DNA from 3 places in the Streptomyces sp. TLI_146 genome. Region 2 is predicted to be linked to each of the others. Evidence: predicted binding sites of a transcription regulator. Region 2 holds the regulator's gene; each other region holds the start of a gene.
The links. The regulator HrcA, encoded in region 2, represses chaperone genes, less so after heat shock. The targets are predictions, from matches to a motif close to TTNGCACTCNGNNNNNCNGAGTGCNAA.

Region 1: the regulator HrcA is predicted to act here: its motif matches at 3,184-3,210, upstream of groES (co-chaperone GroES).
Region 3: the regulator HrcA is predicted to act here: its motif matches at 3,072-3,098, upstream of groL (chaperonin GroEL).

The regions. Positions count from the first base shown of each region.
Region 1 covers NZ_PJMX01000001.1:5,429,942-5,435,299, reverse strand. The annotation lists gene BX283_RS24465 (hydroxyacid dehydrogenase) at 1-126, shown strand, start outside; gene BX283_RS24460 (ester cyclase) at 184-879, shown strand; gene groL (chaperonin GroEL) at 987-2,615, opposite strand; gene groES (co-chaperone GroES) at 2,730-3,038, opposite strand; gene BX283_RS24445 (FtsW/RodA/SpoVE family cell cycle protein) at 3,379-4,797, shown strand; gene BX283_RS24440 (polysaccharide deacetylase family protein) at 5,023-5,358, opposite strand, start outside.
Region 2 covers NZ_PJMX01000001.1:3,470,232-3,475,589, forward strand. The annotation lists gene BX283_RS15815 (nitronate monooxygenase) at 1-890, opposite strand, end outside; gene dnaJ (molecular chaperone DnaJ) at 969-2,105, opposite strand; gene hrcA (heat-inducible transcriptional repressor HrcA) at 2,106-3,122, opposite strand; gene BX283_RS15830 (MBL fold metallo-hydrolase) at 3,313-4,035, shown strand; gene BX283_RS15835 (DUF3097 domain-containing protein) at 4,083-4,901, shown strand; gene hemW (radical SAM family heme chaperone HemW) at 5,237-5,358, opposite strand, start outside.
Region 3 covers NZ_PJMX01000001.1:4,420,246-4,425,603, forward strand. The annotation lists gene murQ (N-acetylmuramic acid 6-phosphate etherase) at 1-653, shown strand, start outside; gene BX283_RS19760 (hypothetical protein) at 714-1,271, shown strand; gene groL (chaperonin GroEL) at 1,284-2,906, opposite strand; gene BX283_RS19770 (cold-shock protein) at 3,241-3,444, opposite strand; gene BX283_RS19775 (MoaD/ThiS family protein) at 3,879-4,157, opposite strand; gene thrC (threonine synthase) at 4,186-5,358, opposite strand, start outside.

The sequences.
Region 1 (5,358 bases), 2.0 Mb from region 2:
GCCGGCTCGCTCGGCAACGAGCTGCACCGGATGGCGGACCTGGCACTGGACGAGGTGGAGCGGTTCGCGGCCGGTGAACCCTTCGCGGACCCGGTCCACGCGGCGGCCCTGGGCCACTCGGCATGAGATAAAACCACCTAAACTGGACGTATTCCCATGCGGACCGCAGCCCAGGGAGACGCCATGAAATTCGCACAGATAATCGACTTCAAGACCGACCGGTACGACGACCTGGACCGGCTCATGGACCAGTGGGTCGAGCAGACCAAGGGCAAGCGGACGGCCACCCGCGGCCTCATCGGCAAGGACCGCTCCGACGGGTCGCACTTCGTCGAGGTCGTCGAATTCCCCTCGTACGACGAGGCCATGGCGAACTCCAAGCTCCCGGAGACGAACCGTATCTTCGAGGAGATGGTGGCTCTCTGCGACGGCATGCCCACCTTCACCGACCTCGATGTGGTCCGCGACGAGCAGTTGAACGCCGCAACTGTCCGCCGGTTCTTCCACGAGATCGCCGTCGGGGGCAACCTCAACGCCATCGACGAGGTGTTCGCGGCCGACTACGCCGACCACGACATCATCAAGGACGAGGAGACCGTCGTCGGGGCCGACGTCATCCGCCAGGACGTGAGCTCGTGGCGGAACGCGTTCGAGTTCACCTTCTCGCTCGACCGGCAGATCTGCGAGGGCGACGACGTGGTCACCCTGTGGACCTGGACGGGCACCCACAAGGGCGACTTCATGGGCATCGCCCCCACCGGCAAGGTGTGCACCATGACCGGCACCACGGTCTTCCGCTGCAAGGACGGCAGGATCCAGGAGGGCTGGTGGCACGAGGACGCGCTGGGCCTGATGAAGCAGCTCGGCGCGCTCGGCTGACCCCGGGCGGGCACGGCGAAGGCCCCTGTCCGCCGATAGCGGCGGACAGGGGCCCTCACACGTCGTACGACATCAGCCGACGCGGGGCGTCAGCGCATCACACCAGGTCAGTGGCTGTGGCCGTGACCGTGGCCGTGACCGGCGTCGCCCTCTTCCTCGGCCGGCTTCTCGACGACCAGGGTCTCGGTCGTGAGCAGCAGGGAGGCGATGGAGGCGGCGTTCTCCAGGGCGGAGCGCGTCACCTTGACCGGGTCGATGACGCCGGCCTTGACCAGGTCGCCGTACTCACCGGTGGCGGCGTTGAAGCCGTTGCCCTTCTCCAGCTCCGCCACCTTCGAGGTGATGACGTAGCCCTCGAGACCGGCGTTCTCGGCGATCCAGCGCAGCGGCTCGACGGCGGCGCGGCGGACGACCGCGACACCCGTGGCCTCGTCGCCGGCCAGGCCGAGGTTGCCCTCCAGGACCTTGACGGCGTGGACGAGCGCGGAGCCACCACCGGAGACGATGCCCTCCTCGACCGCGGCGCGGGTCGCGGAGATGGCGTCCTCCAGACGGTGCTTCTTCTCCTTCAGCTCCACCTCGGTGGCGGCGCCGACCTTGATCACGCACACGCCGCCGGCCAGCTTCGCGAGGCGCTCCTGGAGCTTCTCGCGGTCCCAGTCGGAGTCCGTGGACTCGATCTCGGCCTTGATCTGCGCGACGCGGCCGACGACGTCCTCGTGGTTGCCGCCACCGTCGACGATGGTCGTGTCGTCCTTGGTGATCGTGACGCGGCGGGCCGAGCCCAGCACGTCCAGACCGGCCTGGTCGAGCTTGAGGCCGACCTCCTCGGCGATGACGGTGGCACCGGTGAGGGTGGCCATGTCCTGGAGCATCGCCTTGCGGCGGTCGCCGAAGCCCGGGGCCTTGACGGCCACGGCGTTGAACGTGCCGCGGATCTTGTTGACGACCAGGGTCGACAGGGCCTCGCCCTCGACGTCCTCGGCGATGATCAGGAGCGGCTTGGAGGCGCCGGCCTGGATGACCTTCTCAAGGAGCGGCAGCAGGTCCTGGATCGATGAGATCTTGCCCTGGTTGATCAGGATGTACGGGTCGTCGAGGACGGCCTCCATACGCTCCTGGTCGGAGACCATGTACGGCGAGAGGTAGCCCTTGTCGAAGGCCATGCCCTCGGTGAACTCCAGCTCCAGGCCGAAGGTGTTGGACTCCTCGACGGTGATGACACCGTCCTTGCCGACCTTGTCCATCGCCTCGGCGATGAGCTCGCCGACCTGGGTGTCCTGCGCGGAGAGCGCGGCCACGGCGGCGATGTCGGACTTGTCGTCGATCGGACGGGCGGTCTCGAGGAGCTCGGCGGACACGGCCTTGACCGCGGCGTCGATACCCTTCTTCAGGGCGGCCGGGGAGGCACCCGCGGCGACGTTGCGCAGGCCCTCGCGGACCAGCGCCTGGGCCAGCACGGTGGCGGTGGTGGTGCCGTCACCCGCGATGTCGTTGGTCTTGGTCGCCACCTCCTTCACGAGCTGGGCGCCCAGGTTCTCGTACGGGTCGTCGAGCTCGACCTCGCGGGCGATCGTGACACCGTCGTTGGTGATGGTGGGGGCGCCGAACTTCTTGTCGATGACGACGTTGCGGCCCTTGGGGCCGATCGTCACCTTCACCGTGTCGGCAAGCTTGTTGACGCCGCGCTCAAGGGCGCGACGGGCGTCCTCGTCGAACTTCAGGATCTTCGCCATGGGAGCGGTTCAGCCCTCTCGGAAACTCGGGGTTACGAAAACTGCGCCCCTCGCCGCCCGGCTGTCAGCGGGGTGGCCAGGGGCGCAGCTCAGAAGCATTCGCTTCGAGATGAATTACTTCTCGATGATCGCGAGCACGTCGCGAGCCGAGAGGACGAGGTACTCCTCGCCGTTGTACTTCACCTCGGTGCCGCCGTACTTGCTGTAGAGCACGACGTCACCGACGGCGACGTCGAGCTCGACGCGCTTGCCGTCCTCGACCCGGCCCGGGCCCACGGCCAGGACGACGCCCTCCTGGGGCTTCTCCTTGGCGGTGTCCGGAATGACCAGGCCGGAGGCCGTGGTCTGCTCGGCGTCGAGCGGCTGGACCACAATGCGGTCCTCGAGCGGCTTGATGGCAACCTTGGAGCTGGCGGTCGTCACGGTCCGGTCTCCCCCTTCGGAGATCTCACGGGGTTAACTGTTTGGGTGGCGACCAGGTGGATCCGTCGTCGCGGGTGCCGGACCTGCCCGTCGCTGTGTTGGCACTCTCCGGTGGGGAGTGCCAGAGCCGAGACTAGGGCGGCGATTAGCACTCGGTCAAGCGGAGTGCCAAGCTGCAGGCCGTGGCGGCCGAATTCCGACGGTGGTGAGCGGCCCCGCGGGCCCCCCGCCGACGAAGAATCCACCTGCCCGGTTCGTCCGCACACCTGTGGACTTCACGACACGGCTTCTTCGGGAGAACCCTCGCCATCCGGGCGAAAGGCTCCCTAATGTCGGGCCGATGAGGACGATGCGTACGGATACGGGAGCGGGCTCCCGTACGGACGGCGACAGCGGGGGCCCGGACGCCGAGGCGGAGCCGGGGCGGGCGCTCGCGTCCGCGCGCCGCCGCACCGAGGCGCTGCTGCTCGCGCTGGTCGTGGTCGTCACGGTCGGCGGCCACGCCTGTGTCTCGGCGGCGCTGACCGGCACGATCCCGCGCGCCACCGCCGAGTTCGCGGTGAGCATGACGCTGATCGCGCTGGCCGGGCATCTGACCGTACGCAGGTTCGCGGCGTACGCGGACCCGCTGATCCTGCCGCTGGCGGTGCTCCTGTCCGGGCTCGGCCTGGTGCTGCTGTACAGGCTCGACCCGGCGTACGCGAAGGCGTTCAAGTCGGCGCCCACCGCGTCGGGACAGCTGGTGTGGACGGTGATCGGGCTGACGGGCTGTCTGCTGACGGTGGCGCTGCTGCGCGACCACCGCCGCCTCCAGCGCTACATCTACGTCTCGATGGCGGTGGCGCTCGTGCTGCTGATGGCCCCGTCGTTCTTCGGGGCGGACACGTACGGCGCCAAGCGCTGGGTCTATCTGGGCCCGTTCTCGCTCCAGCCCGGCGAGTTCGTGAAGATCATGATCACGGTGTTCTTCGCGGGCTATCTGGTGGTCCACCGCGACTCGCTGGCGCTCACCGGCCGCAAGGTCCTGGGCGTCCGGCTGCCGCCGGGCCGCCAGATGGCGCCGCTGGTGGCGATCTGGGTGCTGAGCCTGCTGGTGCTGGTCTTCGAACGCGACCTGGGTACGTCGCTGATCTTCTTCGGCCTCTTCGTGGTCATGCTGTACGTGGCGACCGAGCGCACCAGCTGGATCGTGTGCGGGGTGCTGATGGCGGCGGTCGGGGCGTACGTGGTCGGCTCGACCGAGCCGCACGTCAAGGGCCGGATCGTGGCCTGGCTGCACCCCTTCGACGTCTTCCTGCCACCGGACAGGCGCCCGCCTGGCCTGGTCTCCGACCAGCTGGCGCAGGGCCTCTTCAGCTTCGGCAGCGGCGGGATGACCGGGACTGGCCTGGGCGAGGGCCACCCCGAGCTGGTCGGCTTCGCGGGCCGCAGCGACTTCATCCTGACGACGGTCGGGGAGGAGCTGGGCATGGCCGGGGTGATGGCGGTGCTCCTGCTGTACGGCCTGCTGGCCCAGCGGGGCCTGCGGACGGCCCTGGCGGCCCACGACGCGTTCGGCAAACTCCTGGCCACGGGGCTGGCGGCGGCGCTGGCCCTCCAGGTGTTCGTGGTGGTCGGCGGCGTGACGGGCCTGATCCCCCTCACGGGCAAGGCCCTCCCGTTCCTGGCGAAGGGGGGTTCGTCGCTGGTGGCGAACTGGGTGATGGTGGCGTTGCTGATCCGGGTGAGCGACGCGGCGGGGCGGCGGGCGGGGTGGTGATGCCCGGTCTTTGTCTGCGGGCCGTCCCCAACCGGTCGCGCAGTTCCCCGCGCCCCTGGATGCGCCTCTTCGGGGCGCCCGGGGGATTGCCGCGCAGCGGCATTTTCAGGGGCGCGGGGAACTGCGCGACCAGCCATCTACGGTCCGCAGACGAACGACGTCCGGGGGCCGGGGCCGCAACCCCCGGGAAACCCACCCTCGCCCCCACCCCGCCCGGCCACCGCCTCAGACGTAGTCCTCCAGCCGAGCCACCGCATACCCCTTGTCCGTGATCACCTTCATCACCTGCCGGATCATGTCCGGCATCGTCCCCTTCCAGTCCCCCGGCCCCCGGAAGTGCGTGAGCACGATGTCCCCGGGGTGCAGATCCCGGTCCCACTCGCGCCACTCCATGTGGTCGGGGAACGCCTCCGCCGCCCACAGCGGCACCGCCTTGACCCCGCACGACTGGGCCGCGCGCAGGGTGTCCTCGTTGTAGTTGCCGTACGGCGGCCGGAACAGCCGGGGCCGCTTCCCCGCCCACTTCTCGATCTTGTCCTGCTGGTCGCAGATCTCGTGCCG
Region 2 (5,358 bases):
TGGTGCACCTCCGGATAGGCGGCGGGGGCGTACGGCCCGTGCTCGCGCATGAAACGGTTCACCAGGCCGCGGGCCGGGCGTCCGGAGAACGCCCGGGTCAACTCCGTACGGACGAACAGGGGGTTGGTCAGCGCCTGCTTGTGCAGCGCGTGCGCGCCGGACTCGGGGCAGGCCAGGAACGCCGTGCCGAGCTGGGCCGCGTCCGCGCCCGCCGCGAGCACCGCCGCGATCTGCGCGCCGCGCATCAGCCCGCCGGCCGCGATGACCGGCAGCCGTACGCTCTCGCGGACCTGGGTGATCAGGGAGAGCAGCCCGATGCCGGAGCCGTCGGCCTGCGGGTCGTCGCGGTGGGTCGACTGGTGCCCGCCGGCCTCTATCCCCTGGACGCACACGGCGTCGGCCCCGGCGCTCTGCGCGGCCAGCGCCTCGTCGGGGGTGGTCGCGGTGACGACGGTGTACGTGCCGAGCGCGGCGAACGCGGCGAGCACCTCGCGCTCGGGGCAGCCGAAGGTGAAGGAGACGGCCGCGACCGGGTCCTCGCGCAGGATCGCCAGCTTGGCCTCGTAGCCGTCGTCGCCGCCCAAGGCGGCCTCGCCCAGCGGCGTCTCGTACCAGGTGGCCTCGCCCGCCAGCTGGTTGCGGTAGACCTCGATGACGGCCGGGTCGGTGTGCGGCGGCTGCGGCATGAACAGATTGACCCCGAACGGCCGCCCGGTGAGCCCGCGCAGCTGCTTGATCTCCTGGTACATGCCGTCGGCGGTCTTGTAGCCGGCGGCCAGGAACCCGAGTCCGCCGGCCTCGCCGACCGCGGCGGCCAGGCCGGGGGCGGAGACGCCACCGGCCATGGGAGCCTGCACGATCGGATACCGGCAGAGATCGGTCAAAGCCATGCCCGCATCGTGCCATGGGTGTCGCTCCGCACCCGAATCCCCGCCCGCGGTGGGGGCCCGGGGGCGGAGCACCCGGACTCAGCGCCCGTTGAACGCGTCCTTCAGGCGGGAGAACAGCCCCTGCTGCCCCGGCTGGAACTGCCCGAGCGGCCGCTCCTCGCCGCGCAGCTTGGCCAGCTGGCGGAGCAGGTCCTCCTGCTGGGGGTCCAGCTTCGTCGGCGTGGTGACCTCGACGTGGACGATCAGGTCGCCCCGGCCGCCGCCGCGCAGATGCGTCACACCGCGCCCGTGCAGCGGGATGGACTGGCCCGACTGGGTACCCGGGCGGATGTCCACCTCCTCCATGCCGTCCAGCGTCTGCAGCGGCACCTTGGTGCCCAGCGACGCCGCCGTCATCGGGATCGTCACCGTGCAGTGCAGATCGTCGCCGCGGCGCTGGAAGACGTCGTGGTTGAGCTCGTGGATCTCCACGTACAGGTCACCGGCGGGGCCGCCGCCGGGGCCGACCTCGCCCTCGCCCGCGAGCTGGATCCGGGTGCCGTTGTCGACACCGGCCGGGATCTTGACCGTGAGCGTGCGGCGCGAGCGGATGCGGCCGTCGCCGGCGCACTCCGGGCACGGCGTGGGCACGACGGTCCCGAAGCCCTGGCACTGGGGGCAGGGGCGGGAGGTCATGACCTGGCCCAGGAAGGACCGGGTGACCTGCGACACCTCACCGCGGCCGCGGCACATGTCACACGTCTGCGCCGAGGTGCCGGGGGCGGCGCCCTCGCCGGAGCAGGTCGTGCACACCACCGCGGTGTCGACCTGGATCTCCTTGGTCGTACCGAAGGCCGCCTCGTTGAGGTCGATCTCCAGGCGGATCATGGCGTCCTGGCCCCGGCGGGTGCGCGAGCGCGGGCCGCGCTGCGCCGCGTTGCCGAAGAACGCGTCCATGATGTCCGAGAAGTTCCCGAAGCCGCCCGCGCCGAAGCCGCCCGCGCCACCGCCGCCGGAGGACGACAGGGGGTCGCCGCCGAGGTCGTAGACCTGCTTCTTCTGCGGGTCCGAGAGGACCTCGTAGGCGGCGTTGATCTCCTTGAAGCGCTCCTGCGTCTTCGGGTCCGGATTCACATCCGGGTGGAGTTCACGTGCCAGGCGCCGGAACGCCTTCTTGATCTCGTCCTGCGATGCGTCGCGGCGTACGCCCAGTACGGCGTAGTAGTCCGTGGCCACTTACGACTCCGCCAGGATCTGTCCGACGTAACGTGCCACTGCGCGTACCGCTCCCATCGTTCCGGGGTAATCCATGCGGGTCGGTCCGACCACGCCGAGTTTTGCGACGGCCTCGCCGCCCGAACCGTAGCCGACCGAGACGACGGACGTGGAGTTCAGCCCCTCATGGGCGTTCTCATGCCCGATTCGTACGGTCATGCCCGATTCCTTGGCCTCGCCGAGCAGCTTGAGGAGCACCACTTGCTCCTCCAGCGCCTCCAGCACCGGCCGGATGGTCAGGGGAAAGTCGTGCCCGAAGCGGGTGAGATTGGCGGTTCCGCCGATCATCAGCCGCTCCTCGGTCTCCTCGACCAGGGTTTCGAGCAAAGTGGCGAGCACCGTCGAAACGGTTCCTCGGTCCTCCGGTTCGAAGGACTCCGGCAGGTCCTGCACCAGCTGCGGGACGTCCGCGAAGCGGCGCCCCACCACCCGGCTGTTGAGCCGGGCCCGCAGGTCCGCCAGCGAGGTCTCGCCGAACGGCGCCGGGCAGTCGACCAGCCGCTGCTCGACCCGCCCGGTGTCCGTGATGAGCACCAGCATCAGCCTGGCCGGGGCCAGCGACAGCAGTTCCACGTGCCGCACGGTGGACCGCGTCAGCGACGGGTACTGCACGACGGCGACCTGCCGGGTCAGCTGCGCGAGCAGCCGCACGGTCCGCGCCACCACGTCGTCCAGGTCGACGGCCCCGTCCAGGAAGTTCTGGATGGCCCGCCGCTCCGGCGACGACAGCGGCTTGACGCCCGCGAGCCGGTCGACGAACAGCCGGTAGCCCTTGTCGGTCGGAATGCGTCCGGCACTGGTGTGGGGCTGGGCGATGAAGCCCTCCTCCTCCAGGACCGCCATGTCGTTGCGCACGGTCGCCGGCGAGACGCCCAGCGCGTGCCGCTCCGTCAGGGCCTTCGAACCCACCGGCTCCTCGGTCCCGACGTAGTCCTGGACGATGGCGCGCAGGACCTCAAGTCTGCGTTCACTGAGCACCGCGCACACCTCCAGCTGTCGTCCCTAGGCGCTCTGCCTGGCACTCTGTGCGTTCGAGTGCCAGCAATCCCCCGGCCAGTGTACGGCCGACCGGTACACCCCTAGCAAGGGCGGCCGCCCGTGACGCTCGCGGCGCGGTGGAGCGGCGCGGCCGGGCGCCGCCCCCGACCGCCCGGGATAGCGTCACGTCATGGACGTCAGATGGGAAGAGTTCGGCTGGGAGCGGCTCGGCGACGGCGTGGGCCGCCGCCGCCTTCCCGGGTGGGACGCGACGGCGGGGCTGGTCGTGGGCGACGACGCGGTCCTGCTGTACGACACGGGGTCGACCCTGCGCGAGGGCGCCGAGCTGCGGGCCCAGGCGCAGGCGCTGCTCGGGCGCCGGGTGACGCACATCGCACTCAGCCATCCGCACTTCGACCATGTGCTCGGCACGGCCGCGTTCTCCGGGGCGGAGGTGTACGGAGCGGTGGGCATCGACCGGGTGCTCGACGGCGACGCCCTGCGCGTCGACGCCATCACCCACGGGGTACCGGCCGCGCAGGCCGCCGAGGCCGCGGACCTGCTGGTGCGCCCGCACCACTTCGTGACGGGCGAATGGACACTGGAGCTCGGCGGGCGGCAGGTGCTGCTCGCGAACGTGGGCCCCGGCCACTCGGGCCACGACCTGGCGGTCCTGGTCCCGGGCTCCGCCGGCTCCCCCGAGATCGTCTTCTGCGGCGACCTGGTCGAGGAGTCCGGCGAGCCGCAGGCGGGCCCGGACGCGGTCCGCACCCGCTGGCCCGCCGCGCTCGACCGGCTGCTCGACCTGGGCGGCGAGGACGCGGTGTACGTGCCGGGGCACGGGGCGGTGGTGGACGCGGCCTTCGTACGGGCGCAGCGGGCCCAACTCGCGGCGGAATTCGGCGTGTCGTAGCGCCGTACACCCATATGGCCACATGAACCGCCCGTATTCTCATCCGAATGCGCAGCTACAGCCCGGATCTGACCCCGCCCTGGAAGAAGGGGACCCCGGCCCCCGAGGTGCCCGCCGAGCTCGACCTCGTCGTCGAGGAGGTGACGACCGGGTTCTGCGGGGCGGTGCTCCGCTGTGAGGCGGGGACGGTGACGCTGGAGGACCGCTTCGGCAAACAGCGGGTGTTCCCGCTGGCGGCCCGGGGGTTCCTCCTTGAGGGGAAGGTCGTCACGCTGGTACGCCCGCCGGCACCCGCGCCCTCGCGCCCGGCGCGTACGGCGTCCGGCTCCGTGGCGGTGCCGGGGGCGCGGGCGCGGGTGGCGCGCGCGGGGCGCATCTATGTGGAGGGGCGCCACGACGCGGAGCTGGTGGAGAAGGTGTGGGGCGACGACCTGCGGATCGAGGGGGTCGTCGTCGAATACCTCTCCGGCATCGACGACCTCCCCGCGATCGTCGCGGACTTCGCGCCCGGTCCCGACGCGCGCCTCGGCGTCCTGGTCGACCACCTGGTGCCCGGCTCCAAGGAGTCCCGGATCGCGGCGGCGGTCACGGGCGCGGATGTGCTGGTGGCGGGGCATCCGTACATCGATGTGTGGGAGGCGGTGAAGCCGGCGTCCGTGGGGATCGGGGGGTGGCCGGTGGTGCCGCGGGGGGAGGACTGGAAGACGGGGGTGTGCCGGGCGCTGGGCTGGCCCCCCAACACGGGGGCGGCGTGGCAGCGGATTCTGTCGGGTGTGCGGTCGTATCGGGACCTGGAGCCGGAGCTGCTGGGCCGGGTGGAGGAGCTGATCGACTTCGTGACGTCCCCCACCCCGCCCCTTCCCTGAACCCTCCGGGGGTGGGTGGTGGGCTGGGCTGGCTCCCCCGGGGGCTACGCCCCCGGACCCTGCGGTGTTCGTCTGCGGACCGTAGATGGCTGGTCGCGCAGTTCCCCGCGCCCCTGAAATGCTCGGCTTCGCCCTCGCACTCACCATCGCCCGCACCCGCACCCCCTAGGGGCGCGGGGAACTGCGCGAGCAACCGGCCACCGGCCCGAAAAGGGGCGCGAGGAACTGCGCGACCAGTTGGGGACGGCCCGCAGACGAACACGGGGCCCGGGGGCAAAGCCCCCCGGCCGCCCGCCAGAGGGCTTTAGGGAAGGGGTGGGGAGGGGGCCGAAAAGTCAGTCCACCAAGTCCCGTACCACCCCGTCCGCCAGCAACCTCCCCCGCAACGTCAGCACCGCCCGCCCCTCCCCGTACGGGCCGGGCTCGAGCAGCCCGTCCGACAGCGCGCGGCGCGACG
Region 3 (5,358 bases), 950 kb from region 2:
ACGCCAGCGAGTGCCCGCCGACCTTCAACACCGACCCGTCGCAGGTCGTCGGGCTGATCGCGGGCGGACCGGCAGCCATTGCCACCTCCGTCGAAGGCGCCGAGGACTCCAAGGAGCTGGCCGCCGGTGATCTCGACCGGATCGGAATCGGCTCCCTGGACACCGTCGTCGGCGTCTCCGCCTCCGGCCGCACCCCCTACGCCGTCGGCGCCGTCGAACACGCCCGTGCGCGCGGGGCGTTGACCATCGGGCTCGCCTGCAACGAAGGGTCCGCCCTGGCCGCCGCCGCCGAGCACGGCATCGAGGTCGTGGTCGGGCCGGAGCTGCTGACCGGCTCCACCCGGCTCAAGTCCGGCACCGCCCAGAAGCTCGTCCTCAACATGATCTCGACGATCACGATGATCCGGCTCGGCAAGACGTACGGGAACCTCATGGTCGACGTACGGGCCTCCAACGAGAAGCTGCGCGCCCGCTCGCGGCGGATCGTCGCGCTGGCGACGGACGCCGGTGACGAGGACATCGAGGCGGCCCTGGTGGCCGCCGACGGCGAGGTGAAGACGGCGATCCTGATGCTCCTCGCGGACGTGGACGCGGCGACGGCGACCCACCGCCTGGAGCGGGCGAACGGCCGGCTGCGCTCGGCGTTGACGTAGAACCGGCAACTCTCCTGCGCCGCCAACTCCCCGGCGCCGCGCCCGCCTTACGATCTCGTCATGACCACGTCCGACCGCGAACCCGAGCCCGTCTTCATCAGGGTCGGCTGGGGAGGCCGCTGGCGCTACAACCCCGCCAATCCCCTCGGCCTCACCCTCATCTTCCTCACCCTGATCTTCGTCGCCGTCGCCTTCCTCGTCGTGAACGACCAGAGCGACTGGAGCGAGGGCGAGCTGCGGGACGCCGCCCACCAGGCGGCCCGCGACCTGGACGGATCGACCCAGCGCAACATCGACCCGTCCCTGGCGTTCTCCGGCGGCGACTACGCGCAAACCATCGAGGACGCCATGAAGAACACCGGCGCGGCCCAGTGGTTCGTCGACCCGCTCGTGCTGCGCAGCCACGGCAAGGACCCGGCGGCGTACGACATCACCGGCGCCGGTACGGACGCGGCGTTCTGCATGCACCTCACCGTCAGCCCGTTCGGCGACGGCCAGGCGGTCATCGGGGCCCGGGTCACGGACGGCGCCTGCCGAGGAGAGCCTGAGCACGCCGAAGGGCGGCACCCCTGCGAACAGGAGTGCCGCCCTCGGCGTACAGCGTGCTGGAACCGCTGATCCCGGAGGGGATCAGAAGTCCATGTCACCGCCCGGCATGCCGCCCGGAGCGGCCGCGGCGGCCTTCTCCGGCTTGTCGGCGATGACGGCCTCGGTGGTGAGGAACAGCGCGGCGATCGACGCGGCGTTCTGCAGCGCGGAGCGCGTGACCTTCGCCGGGTCGATGATGCCCTCGGCGATCATGTCGACGTACTCGCCGGTCGCGGCGTTCAGACCGTGGCCGACGGCCAGGTTGCGCACCTTCTCGACGACGACGCCACCCTCGAGACCACCGTTGACGGCGATCTGCTTCAGCGGGGCCTCCAGGGCGAGCTTCACGGCGTTGGCGCCGGTCGCCTCGTCACCCGACAGGTCCAGCTTCTCGAAGACCGAGGAGGCCTGGAGCAGGGCCACGCCACCACCGGCGACGATGCCCTCCTCGACGGCCGCCTTCGCGTTGCGAACGGCGTCCTCGATGCGGTGCTTGCGCTCCTTGAGCTCCACCTCGGTGGCGGCGCCGGCCTTGATGACGGCCACGCCGCCGGCCAGCTTCGCCAGGCGCTCCTGGAGCTTCTCGCGGTCGTAGTCCGAGTCCGAGTTCTCGATCTCGGCACGGATCTGGTTGACGCGACCGGCGACCTGCTCGCTGTCACCGGCACCGTCGACGATCGTGGTCTCGTCCTTGGTGATGACGACCTTGCGGGCGCGGCCCAGCAGGTCGAGACCCGCGTTCTCCAGCTTGAGGCCGACCTCCTCGGAGATGACCGTGCCGCCGGTGAGGATGGCGATGTCGTTCAGCATCGCCTTGCGGCGGTCGCCGAAGCCCGGGGCCTTGACGGCGACGGACTTGAAGGTGCCGCGGATCTTGTTCACGACCAGGGTCGACAGGGCCTCGCCCTCGACGTCCTCGGCGATGATCAGGAGCGGCTTGCCCGACTGCATGACCTTCTCGAGGAGCGGCAGCAGGTCCTTGACCGAGCCGATCTTCGAGTTGACGATCAGGATGTACGGGTCGTCGAGCGCGGCTTCCATGCGCTCCATGTCGGTCGCGAAGTACGCCGAGATGTAGCCCTTGTCGAAGCGCATGCCCTCGGTGAGCTCGAGCTCCAGACCGAAGGTCTGGGACTCCTCGACCGTGATGACGCCTTCCTTGCCGACCTTGTCCATCGCCTCGGCGATGAGCTCGCCGATCTGGGTGTCGGCGGCGGAGATGGAGGCCGTCGAAGCGATCTGCTCCTTGGTCTCGACATCCTTCGCCTGCTCCAGGAGCGCACCGGAGACGGCCTCGACGGCCTTCTCGATGCCGCGCTTCAGAGCCATCGGGTTGGCGCCGGCGGCGACGTTGCGCAGGCCCTCGCGCACCAGCGCCTGGGCGAGCACGGTCGCGGTGGTCGTACCGTCACCGGCGACGTCGTCCGTCTTCTTGGCGACTTCCTTGACCAGCTCGGCGCCGATCTTCTCGTACGGGTCCTCGAGCTCGATCTCCTTGGCGATGGAAACACCATCGTTGGTGATCGTGGGGGCGCCCCACTTCTTCTCGAGGACGACGTTGCGGCCCTTGGGGCCAAGGGTGACCTTGACGGCGTCGGCGAGCTGGTTCATCCCGCGCTCGAGACCGCGCCGTGCCTCCTCGTCGAACGCGATGATCTTGGCCATGTGAAGTGGTCCTCCCGGACAGGGGTGGCGTTCTTCGTGGACCGTGCCGGTGCCCGCGACGGACGGTCTGCAGTCCTTGTGGTTCCTTGCCCCACCCGGTCTGCGGACCTCACTGACCCGATCCAAGTTCTGTCACTCTCACTCGGAGAGTGCTAACGCCAATGATTAGCACTCGACCCAGGAGAGTGCAAGGCCGTCCCACCCCCGCGGCCCGGTCCCGGCCACCTCCGGGGCGGGCTTCCCGGGCCCCGGACACACACGTGGGGCCCGCATCCATTTACAGAGGATGCGGGCCCCACGGGCCTGTATGCGTCGGTGGCCGATCGCGCCGAGATCAGACGGCGAGCTTGACCATGTCCGCCTGCGGACCCTTCTGGCCCTGCGAGATCTCGAACTCGACTCGCTGACCTTCTTCAAGGGTGCGGTAGCCGTCCATCTGGATCGCGCTGTAGTGGACGAAAACATCCGCACCACCGTCGACCGCGATGAAGCCGTACCCCTTCTCCGCGTTGAACCACTTGACGGTGCCCTGAGCCATGCCTAACTCCCCTATTACTGGCCCTTGCACGGGACCGCACTTCGCGGACCCGGGTCAGACCTCCACCCTCCGACAGGAGAGGGTGTGCGCCGGAACGCGTCGACCGCGGCTGAATGTATCTGCCCAACTGCCCTCTGCAACAGGTCAATCGGACGAGAATTCCGGGCAGGGGTGAAGAGCGGAATGCCGCGAAATTCAGCATTCCGGGGCAAGTCGGGCCGGGCAAAGCGCACTTAAGGAGCAATATGCTCGAACACTTTGACTGCTTCTCGACGCCGGTTCGTCGCGTTCTCATATGCACGTGGCACGCACAACGAAGGGGACTTCCCCACTGTACCGCGCTCAACCACACTGAATTGCCCCCTCCGCTTAGCTTGCGGAGGGGGCAATTCAGGTAACTGTGCGTGCAGCGCGCCGGTGTTCGGCGCCTTTGCTCAGCAGCCGCCGGCGACGGCGGGAATGATCGAGACGCCCGCGCCGTCCGGCGTCGCCGTCTCCAGGCCCTGCTCGAAGCGGACGTCGTCGTCGTTCACGTACACGTTGACGAACCGGCGCAGCTTGCCCTGGTCGTCCAGGACCCGGGCGGCGATCCCGGTGTGGTTCTTCTCCAGGTCGGCGATGACCTCGGCGAGGGTGGCGCCCTCGGCCGCGACTTCGGCCTTGCCGCCGGTGTACGTACGGAGAATGGTGGGGATGCGGACGTTGACGCTCATGGGGTTCTGCCTTTCCGTGGCCGGTGGGTCAGTGGGCGAGGCCCGCGTCGCGGAACGCGTCCAGGCTCGGGCGGATCGTCGCGGTCGGGCCGGTCGTCGGGGCCACGGCGTCCAGGGTCTTGAGGCCGTCCCCCGTGTTGAGGACGACAGTAGTGAGCGCCGGGTCGAGCAGCCCGCTTTCGATGAGCTTCCGGGTGACGCCGACCGTCACGCCGCCCGCCGTCTCGGCGAAGATGCCCTCGGTCCGGGCGAGCAGCTTGATCGCGTCCACGACCTGCTCGTCGTTCACGTCCTCCACCGCACCGCCGGTGCGCCGGGCGATGTCCAGGACGTACGGGCCGTCCGCCGGGTTGCCGATGGCCAGCGACTTGGCGATGGTGTCCGGCTTCTGCGGCCGGACGACGTCGTGGCCCGCCTTGAAGGCGGTGGAGACCGGGGAGCAGCCCTCCGCCTGGGCTCCGAAGATCTTGTACGGCTTGTCCTCGACCAGCCCCAGCCTGATCAGCTCCTGGAGACCCTTGTCGATCTTCGTGAGCTGCGAGCCGGAGGCGATGGGGATGACGATCTGGTCGGGCAGCCGCCAGCCGAGCTGCTCGCAGATCTCGTAGGCGAGGGTCTTCGAACCCTCGCCGTAGTACGGCCGCAGGTTCACGTTCACGAAGCCCCAGCCCTCGCCGAGCGGGTCCCCGATGAGCTCCGAGCAGAAGCGGTTGACGTCGTCGTAGTTGCCCTCGATACCGACCAGCTCGCCGCCGTACACCGCGGCCATGACGACCTTGCCCTGCTCCAGGTCGTGCGGGATGAACACACAGGAGCGGAATCCGGCCCGGGCGGCGGCGGCGCCGACCGCGCCCGCCAGGTTGCCGGTGGAGGAGCAGGAGAGCGTGGTGAAGCCGAAGGCGCGGGCGGCCTCGACGGCGATCGCGACGACGCGGTCCTTGAAGGAGTGCGTCGGGTTGCCGGAGTCGTCCTTGACGTAGAGGCCACCGGTGACGCCCAGCTCACGGGCGAGATTGTCGGCCTTGACGAGCTTGGTGAATCCCGGATTCAGGTTGGGCTTTTCAGCCACATTGGCCGGAACAGGCAGCAGGGGCGCATAGCGCCAGATGTTGTCCGGGCCCGCCTCGATACGCTTGCGCAGCGCCTCGGGGTCACCCGTCGGAAGGTCGTACGCGACTTCGAGCGGCCCGAAACACAGGGC